3 regions of the Sphingobacterium sp. SYP-B4668 genome follow, and region 1 is predicted to be linked to each of the others. Evidence: riboswitches for the same ligand, from Rfam matches in the RefSeq annotation. Region 1 holds a riboswitch; each other region holds the start of a gene.

Region 1 (3,258 bases):
GAGCTTATTTTGACTATCTTTAGCCAAACTATGATCTAGATATGATAAAAAGATTATTTTTTGCAATCCCCCTGTTGTCTTTTGTAATGTCCTGTCAGTCAAATACTCCACAGACTGAGTCTTCAGCAGATGCTACTATTGCACTCGATATAAAAGAGGCAAAGCGTATTTTGGATTTACCTTGCATTGCTTGATGACGGAATATCCCAATAAATTAGGTCAAGTAATTGGTAGTGAGCAAGATTTGAAGACACCAAAGCAATTGCGCCCCATTTTTTACGGATGCTTTGATTGGCATTCGTCGGTACATGGTTACTGGTCTATTGTTCGGATATTAAAGACTTTCCCTGAATTGGATGAGGATGGGGAGATAAGGGATTTGCTAAAACAGCATATTACGACAGCTAATGCAAAAATTGAATTAGCCTTTTTTCAAGATAAGAACAATCTGGGGTTTGAGCGTACTTATGGATGGGCATGGTTGTTTAAGCTTCAAGAGGAATTGGTGACTTGGGATGATCCGGATGCCCAATTATGGGCCGCCGCGCTGCAGCCTCTTGTAGACGTACTGGTGATCCGCTATGAAGAGTACCTGCCAAAGTTGGTGTATCCTATCCGCTCGGGACAGCATGATAATTCGGCCTTTGGGTTTTCATTGTCGTTGGACTATGCTCGGACAGTGAAGCATATGGCATTTGAAAAAGTGTTGATAACGCATGCACGTAGATTGTATACGGCGGATCGTGACTGTGATATTGCTTATGAACCTAGTGGATCTGATTTTCTTTCTCCTTGTTTGGAAGAGGCTTTGGTGATGAGTAAAATATTACCACAGGAAGAATATAAGAAATGGTTAAAGGAATTTATGCCTGCTTTGTTCCATGCTGATTTTGAATTGGAACCAGCAATCGTTAAAGACCGTACTGATGGTAAGCTGGTGCATTTGGATGGATTGAACTTTAGTAGGTCTACCTGTCTAAGTGGCATAGCACACGCCCTACCTGAATTGAAGCATCTCAAACAGGTAGGACATAAGCATCTTGCTTATTCGCTTCCGAATATTTCGAATGATGATTACATGGGAAGCCATTGGTTAGGAACGTTTGCATTGTATGCCCTGTTCCATCAGTAGGGACATGATTATAATGAAAGCCAGGAATTCCCTCCTGGCTTTTTCAATTTATAGGCACGACAATATTGTCTTCCAGTCGCAGCTGGGTAATCTTGACGGATGTAAAACCATCTTCCCGAACTATAATTTTTGAAAGGTCGAGCCCTCTGGCTGACAGCGTATGGAGCAGTGCGCTCCGAAACGCACCCCTAGAACTGATCCAATCCCGATGTCTGATGTCCTGATTGTTGACTTCGATAAGTTGATCGACGCTGTATTTTTGGAATAACTCCAAAAAATCTTGGTAAAGTTCGACTGCTGTTGACATACAATTTAAAATTAAAAGTTTAACATAAATTGTATTCAGAAGTTGGGTTTGATAAATAACTCGTGTAGTACGTTTATTTTGGTGAACACCCGTATTATATTTACCACCGTGGTGACTCCACTCGGTTGGTATTGTCAATAGACAATTCTGAATACTCTACCAAAGTTATAGTATTTATTTTTTATATGCAAATCTGACGGTTAAAATTGTAGGATTTTAAAGCAAATTCGAGGTTTTTAAAACAAAATAGGCCTTTAATTGTTAATTACCTAACTCGCTTATTGAAAGCATCTCACCTAAATAAATCCTCAGGATCTGATCTGAGGTCAAATACAACGTATTAAAAATGAGTAAAACAATAATTGTTTCGAATAGACTTCCTATAAAAATAGAACGGACCGAACAGGGTTTGAATATTCTTCCTAGTGAAGGTGGACTTGCAACCGGACTGGGGTCTATTTATAATACCGGCGGTAATGTATGGATAGGTTGGCCAGGTATAGTACCTGAGAATGAAGAGGAAGAATCGGAGATTCGGATGAAATTGAAAGAACTGAACTTGATTCCGGTATTTTTGGACCAGGAAGAATTGGAAGGCTTCTATGAAGGATTTTCGAACGAAGTAATCTGGCCTATCTGTCATTATAAGCCTAGCTATGCTGTGTATGACGAAGCAAATTGGGAAACGTACTATCGGGTGAACGTTAAATTTTCAACGTTGATTAAAGAGCAGGTAGCGGATGAAGACGAGATTTGGATACACGATTACCAGTTGATGCTGCTGCCTAGTTTAGTAAGGGCCTTTAAACATGATATCTCTATCGCTTATTTTCAGCATATACCTTTTCCATCGCATGAAATATTTAGGCTTATTCCGTGGCGCAATCAACTGCTGAATGGATTGCTTGGGGCTGACCTTGTCGGCTTTCACACGTTTAATGATGCCCAATATTTCATAGATGCTTGCTCACATATATTGGGTACCAAAAACAAAGAAAATAGTTTGCAACATGGTGGGCGTACAGTTTTTGTGGAGGCCTATCCGATGGGAATCGATAATTTGAAATTTGAGGGCCTCTCTCAGACAAATGAGGTAAGAAGTCGTGCATTGGGGATTAAAGAGGATTTGAAGGATCGGAAGATTATCCTTTCTGTGGATCGGTTGGACTATAGTAAGGGTATTTTGGAACGAATCCATGCCTTTGAAAATCTACTACTGGAGTATCCCGATTATGAGCGAAAAATCGTGTATTATATGTTGGTGGTGCCGTCTCGGGATCAAGTTCAACAGTATAAGATGTTGAAAGATGAAGTGGATCGTTCGGTAGGACGTGTGAATGCCAAATATGGCAAACAAGATTGGACGCCAATTGCTTATTTCTACAGTTCTTATCCGTTGGAAGAGCTTTCGGCGCTATATGTCTCGGCTGATGTGTGCTTGGTAACTCCTATACGGGATGGAATGAATCTGGTGTGTAAAGAATATATTGCTAGTCATCCGGAAGGAAGAGGGGTGCTTGTGCTTAGCGAGATGGCGGGGGCTGCTCGGGAGTTGACGGAGGCCTTGATTGTCAATCCCAATGACGCCGCTGGAGTAGCGGCGAGTCTGCGTGAGGCACTGGAGATGCCTGTAGCTGAACAGACCGAACGTATGATGCCTATGCTTGCGAATATCCGCAAATTCAATATTCATCATTGGGTACGTCAATTTATGGAACGCCTGCGCGAAATCAAAGAGCTCCAGCATCATGAATTGGCCCGTAAGGTGGGTGATCGGGTGAAGGAGGAGATGTGTAGGGAATATGGAGCTGCTTCTCGC
Region 2 (3,258 bases), 2.3 Mb from region 1:
TAATAATATTGGCCGTGTTGCTGTCTTCGGAGGTTGGATATTTCTGTAGGCTACTGCTCACGGAGAGATTTAATCCTGCATTCAACCAACTTTTTGCTTTGACATTGGTATTCAACCTGGCATTATAACGTTTAAATCCAGATTCAATTGCGACGCCTTGATCATTGAGGTATCCAAAAGATAGATAGTAATCGCTTTTTTCACCACCACCTCCAAAATTGAGATCCGATTGTGTACGGTTTCCGGTACGTAGTAATACATCTTCCCAATTGTCATTCCACAGCGTTTTGGCACCTGTGACTAGCTTACCATCCACACCTACCGGCTCAGGAAACCCTGATCCATATGGGTTGATACCGAGATTGGTGACCAATTGACGACTAGCGGTAGCTGCGGCTTGTTCGGCCGACATCTTATTAGCGACGTTGCGATTACGTAGTGCCTCCCAGTATAATTCAAAATATTGATCTGTATTTACTTTTTCATAATCCTTTACCGCTCTGTTTGAAAAACCTTGGTTCAAACTAAAATTAATCCTCGTATCTCCTTTTGCGCCATTCTTTGTCGTGATGATAATAACACCATTTGCTCCCCTAGAACCGTATAGAGCGCTCGCAGCTGCATCTTTAAGCACTGAAATAGACTGGATATCGCTCTGATTGATGGCGTTGATATCACCATTGTAGGGATTGCCATCCACAACGTATAAAGGCGCACTTGAGGCATTGATAGAGCCTATCCCTCGGATACGAATTGTCGCATCTGTACCTGGTTGGCCAGAGGAAGAAACAGACTGTAGTCCCGGAACTTGTCCTTCTAGGGCCTTACTAACGGATGAAACAGGTCTATTATTAATATTCTCTGCTGAGATGGTCGATACCGATCCTGTAAAATTTGCCCGTTTGGCGGTACCATAAGCTACGACCACGACTTCATCTAAGCTACGGTCACTTGGACGTAAACCTATATGTAGATTATCTACTGCTGCATTTACAATTGTTGTTTCAAAACCCACGTAGCTGAGCTGCAATTTGGAGGTTGTCGCTGCTTGAATTGAAAACGAACCATCTTTGGCTGTCCGTACCGTGGTAGTCCCCCCCACAACACTTACATTCACATCTGACAATGATTCCTTTGTCAATTCGTTGATAACAATACCTTGTACTGTTCTCGATTGCTGGGCTTGTCCATAATTGTAGTACAACAATAACGGGAGGACCAGCACCCAGGTCGCATTCATCTTTTTAAGTAATTTTTCCATGCTCATATCAAATACATTAAATCTGTCGATATTCCATACATATCCAAAGCAGCAACAGCCAGTTGGCACATGTGACGGCAAGGCTCTTTTCACGTCCGGACTGTGAGTAAGCACTTGATCCACTTATCGATTCTGCTTTTTTCAGCAGAGAGGCAGTAGCACCTTGCATGGAGACTGGCAGGTTGCTAAGATTTCATCGGGCCTATTCCCTCCATCTTTCCAGATAAGTACGGTATCGATTATTAGGATGCAAAGATAGCGATATTATATATAATCTATAATATATATAGACTTTATTGCTTTTATGACATTTCTATTAGAATATCCACTTTTCCTTCCTCTACAAGAAGGAGTCCCTATTATGTCTGTACGCAGCGAGACCGCTAAGACATGTATAATTAACGGTCGTGGAGGGCTTACAATCGTTTATTAAGGGGATTGCGTGCTTCTAAAAAATCGATTCCATTCTGTTGGATTTTGATAATCAATCATTTCACCTTATGCCTATATCAAAGAGTTGGGAGATTCCAAAATCGTTTTGTATTTTTACCGAGCCTGATTAATATCGGGCCAAATAAAAACAAGTCCAAAACTATTTAGTGCATAATAAATGAGCGACGAAACGAACTACAACGACGACCACGAAGAAGCATTATCACCTCAAGAAAACGAACAGACCAGCAATACGATTCCTTTATCCGGTTTATATGAAAACTGGTTTTTGGATTATGCTTCGTATGTCATCTTGGACCGTGCAGTACCTCATATCAACGACGGATTCAAGCCCGTCCAACGCCGAATACTCCACTCATTGAAAGAGATGGATGATGGTCGATATAATAAGGCGGCCAATGTCATCGGTAACACCATGAAGTATCATCCACACGGGGACGCTTCTATCGGGGATGCGATGGTACAATTAGGTCAAAAAAACCTACTCATAGACTGTCAGGGTAACTGGGGAGACCCTATCACAGGCGACTCAGCTGCTGCACCTCGTTATATCGAAGGTCGCCTATCCAAATTTGCCCTTGACGTCGTATTCAATCCGGAGACTACAGAATGGCAATTTAGCTATGATGGTCGGAATCGCGAACCTGTAACACTTCCTGTCAAATTCCCATTGCTGCTGGCCCAAGGAGCCGAGGGTATCGCGGTAGGTTTGGCGACCAAGATTATGCCGCACAATTTTATCGAGCTGATCGATGAATCCATCAAAGTTCTTCAAGGGGAGCGTCCGTATCTTCTTCCGGATTTCCCAACTGGGGGAATGGCCGATTGCTCCGCTTACAATGAAGGGCAAAGGGGGGGTAAAATCCGTGTTCGTGCCAAAATCGAAGAGCGTGACAAGAAGACTTTGGCAATTACTGAAATCCCCTTTGGAACCACTACAGGGGGGCTCATCGAAAGTGTTGTCACCGCTAACGACAAGGGAAAAATCAAGATTAAAAAGATAGAAGATAACACCGCTGAAAACGTAGAGATTATCGTACACCTTGCGCCAGGAATCTCTCCTGACGTGACTATTGATGCCCTGTACGCATTTACGGCATGCGAATCTTCTATTTCACCGAATACATGTGTCATCAAGAATGAGAAGCCATACTTCATGAGTGTGAATGACATCTTGATTGAGAACACAAAAAACACCAAAGACTTGCTGAAACAGGAGTTGGAGATCAAACTCCATGACCTACAGGAAAAGATTTTTTTCAGTACGCTACTCAAGATATTTATACAGCAGGGCATGTATAAACATCCCGACTATGAAAACTCTGGAGATTTCAACACTGTGGTGGGCGTATTGGATACTTTATTCGAGCCATTCTTCCCTCAGTTTTACCGTACCATCCTGCCTGAGGACTACAAAAAACTGATCGATAAGCCGATGAGTAGCATCACGAGATTCGACGTAAAGAAAGCGGACGAACAGATGGCTGCTTTGGAGGAGGATATTAAAACGGTCAAGAAGCATCTTCGTCAATTGACTGAATATG
Region 3 (3,258 bases), 1.3 Mb from region 1:
GGAGATCTCGGAAATGCACCTGGAAAGCTGACTATTTCTTTTCCAAATAAAAAGAATATCATCATGGACAACATGGGCTATCTTTTCTTTCCAATGGGCGCATTATTAGTTCTTTTGATTGGTTGTTTTGCCTATACGCTGACCACTATTTATCGACAAAAGAAAATATCAGAGATGAAAACTGACTTCATCAACAACATGACGCACGAATTTAAGACGCCTGTTGCGACTATCATGATTGCGAGCGAATCGCTACGTGACCCCGAAATCATAACCGACCAAAAAAGGGTAAATAGACTTGCAAATATCATATATGACGAAAATATCAGATTAGGTGACCATATCGAACGAGTGCTCAACATCGCTAGATTAGAAAAAGAAAACCTTAAAATTGACCGCATCGACGTGCGTATAAATGAACTCACTAATGCTGTACTGGACAGTATGAATTTACAGCTTCAGAAATCAAAAGGTACGTTAGAAGTATATTTAGAAGCGAAGGAAGATACCGTCATTGGAGACGAACTCCACCTTTCCAACGTACTATTCAACTTGGTAGACAATGCCATCAAATACAGTCGCCATGCGCCACACATCGTAGTGAAAACTCATAACCACAAAAATACAATTGTCATCTCTGTTGCTGACAACGGTATTGGCATGACCCGAGAACAACAACAAAAGATATTTGACCAATTCTATCGCATTCCGACAGGCAACATTCACAATGTAAAGGGTTTTGGCCTAGGCTTGAGTTATGTAAATGACATAATCAAACGATTAGACGGACGTATACAGGTAAAAAGTGAGAAAGATAAAGGCACACATTTTGATGTAACATTGCCGCTAAAGGGTTACAAACTATAACTAACGCGGATGAATTTCCATCTGCAATTGTCCAATGAACAAATACGCGAATTATGCAAAAAATATTATTAGCGGAAGACGATCCAAACTTAGGGGAATTATTAAAGGACTATCTTGAATTAAAAAGCAAGTTTGATGTCACGCTATGCCAGGATGGAGAGGAAGCGCTCACCGCCTTTCATAAGGATGAATACGACCTCTGCATACTAGATGTGATGATGCCTAAAAAAGATGGGTTCACACTTGGTAAGGACATCCGTAAAACCAACACCACTGTCCCGATTATTTATGCTACCGCCAAAGGCATGATGGAGGATAAAACTCAAGCATTTGAACTTGGTGGGGACGATTATATCACCAAACCCTTTCGAGTAGAAGAACTCTTGTTACGCATACACGCTCTTTTAAAAAGAAGCTCCCGTGAAAAAGATGAGGAAGTCGCAGACAAGTTTGAAATTGGCGATTACTTCTTTGACTACACCAGTCAGCAAATTTCTTACAAAGGCCAACAGCAAAAACTCTCCACAAAAGAAGCTGAGCTGCTCCGACTCCTGTGCCTCAAAAAGAATGATGTCCTGACCCGGGAGGAGGCGTTACTAAAGATCTGGCATGACGACAACTATTTTACAGGTAGAAGTATGGACGTTTTCCTAAGCAAATTACGAAAATATCTCAAGCAAGATTCAAATGTAGAAATTGTTAATGTACACGGTAAAGGATACAAATTGCTCGTGAGCTAACGCATTAATATAGAATAGAAGGCATACCGAAAGGATTGAAAATGAGTTGGAACCTAGAAGTTCAACCATCAGTTTCAATCCTTTTTTTCTTTTTTATCTGTTCTTTTTTGTAATATCAATTCTTATTCCGATATTAGCGTCGCTTATAGAGAAAGGCCGAGGGAATAGACCCGAAGAAGCCTTAGCAACCTGTCACTTGACAAGGTGCTAAATTCTACCCCCCTTCATGGAAGAGGGAAAGATAAGCCGAAGTCACTACATCTGGTGTCCTTCCTCTTTAGCAATAAATAATTTAGATAACAATTAATAAGGAAATAGTATGTTAATTACAAACAACTTAGGTTACCCAAGAGTGGGACCTTTCCGCGAATTGAAGAAAGCTAACGAGGCATATTGGGCTAAGAAGATTTCTGCGGAAGAATTATTACAGGCAGCTAAAGAAATCCGTGAAGCAAATTGGAAAACTCAGAAAGATGCGGGCATCGATTTGATTCCTTCCAATGATTTTTCATTCTATGATCAAGTATTAGACCTTTCATTGACAGTTGGTGCTATTCCAGCTCGATACAATACCTTATTAAGCAAAGTAGACAACAACTATAGCTTAGATCTTTATTTTGCTATGGCGCGGGGTTTCCAACAAGATGGAATCGACGTCACAGCTTCTGAAATGACAAAATGGTTTGACACGAATTACCATTACATGGTTCCTGAATTCACTAAAGGTCAAACATTCAAGTTAACTTCTGAAAAGTTTCTAAACGAATACAACGAGGCTAAGACAGCTGGCATTGAAACAAAGCCGGTCATCATTGGTCCAATCACTTACCTTTTAATCGGTAAAGAAAAAGAAACAGGTTTTGACCGTATCGATCTAATCGAAAACTTATTACCCGTTTACGAGCAAATTCTTTCGAAATTAGCCGCAGCTGGTGCTAAATATATCCAGATAGATGAACCTTATTTGGCTTTAGACATAGATGCAAAAGTAAAAGCTTTATACACTTCAGTATTCGAAAGATTAAGTGCAGCAGCAGGTAATGCTAAACTCATCGCTACAACATATTTTGAAGCTTTAAAGGACAATGAAGATTTAGCGCTAGGGCTTCCAGTACACGCTTTACACCTAGATTTAGTTCGCGGGGAAAATCAACTCGACACTGTGCTACCAAAAGTACCGGCGTCATTGACTCTCTCCTTGGGCGTGGTGGAAGGTCGTAACATTTGGAAAAATGATTACGAAAAATCGTTAACAAAACTCCAACAAGCTATAGCTGCTTTAGGCGCAGACAGAGTATGGGTAGGTACGTCATCGTCATTACTGCACGTTCCATTTGACCTGGACAGCGAGAAAAACGAAGAAACACTTCCTGCTGAGGTTAAAAATTGGTTAGCATTTGCTAAGCAAAAATTAGCAGAAGTAAAAGACCTATCTATCTTGGCTGATGGCGAAGTAGATGCAAATACTGCAGAGCGCTTTGCGGCGAATAAAGCTGCTGCTGAAAGCCGTCGTACCTCTCCCCTTATCCACAAACCAGAAGTAAAAAATCGGGTAAGCAACATCACGGATGAGGATGCTAAACGTACATCGGCATTTGCAACACGTAAACTCGCTCAACAAGCAAAATTTAGTCTCCCTGCTTTCGCTACT

The links. Region 1 has a riboswitch for S-adenosylmethionine ahead of OQ289_RS08465 (5-oxoprolinase). Riboswitches for the same ligand answer to the same signal wherever they lie in the genome.
Region 2: another riboswitch for S-adenosylmethionine. It lies ahead of OQ289_RS17540 (SusC/RagA family TonB-linked outer membrane protein); the one in region 1 lies ahead of OQ289_RS08465 (5-oxoprolinase).
Region 3: another riboswitch for S-adenosylmethionine. It lies ahead of metE (5-methyltetrahydropteroyltriglutamate--homocysteine S-methyltransferase); the one in region 1 lies ahead of OQ289_RS08465 (5-oxoprolinase).

The regions. Positions count from the first base shown of each region.
Region 1 is NZ_CP115483.1:2,013,443-2,016,700, forward strand. Features, by position in the region: gene OQ289_RS08460 (DUF2891 domain-containing protein) at 194-1,132, shown strand; gene OQ289_RS08465 (5-oxoprolinase) at 1,176-1,439, opposite strand; SAM-I-IV-variant riboswitch at 1,504-1,599, opposite strand; gene OQ289_RS08470 (bifunctional alpha,alpha-trehalose-phosphate synthase (UDP-forming)/trehalose-phosphatase) at 1,786-3,258, shown strand, end outside.
Region 2 is NZ_CP115483.1:4,297,926-4,301,183, forward strand. Features, by position in the region: gene OQ289_RS17540 (SusC/RagA family TonB-linked outer membrane protein) at 1-1,261, opposite strand, end outside; SAM riboswitch class I at 1,382-1,491, opposite strand; gene OQ289_RS17545 (DNA gyrase/topoisomerase IV subunit A) at 1,872-3,258, shown strand, end outside.
Region 3 is NZ_CP115483.1:667,350-670,607, reverse strand. Features, by position in the region: gene OQ289_RS02825 (sensor histidine kinase) at 1-867, shown strand, start outside; gene OQ289_RS02820 (response regulator transcription factor) at 921-1,607, shown strand; SAM riboswitch class I at 1,748-1,855, shown strand; gene metE (5-methyltetrahydropteroyltriglutamate--homocysteine S-methyltransferase) at 1,927-3,258, shown strand, end outside.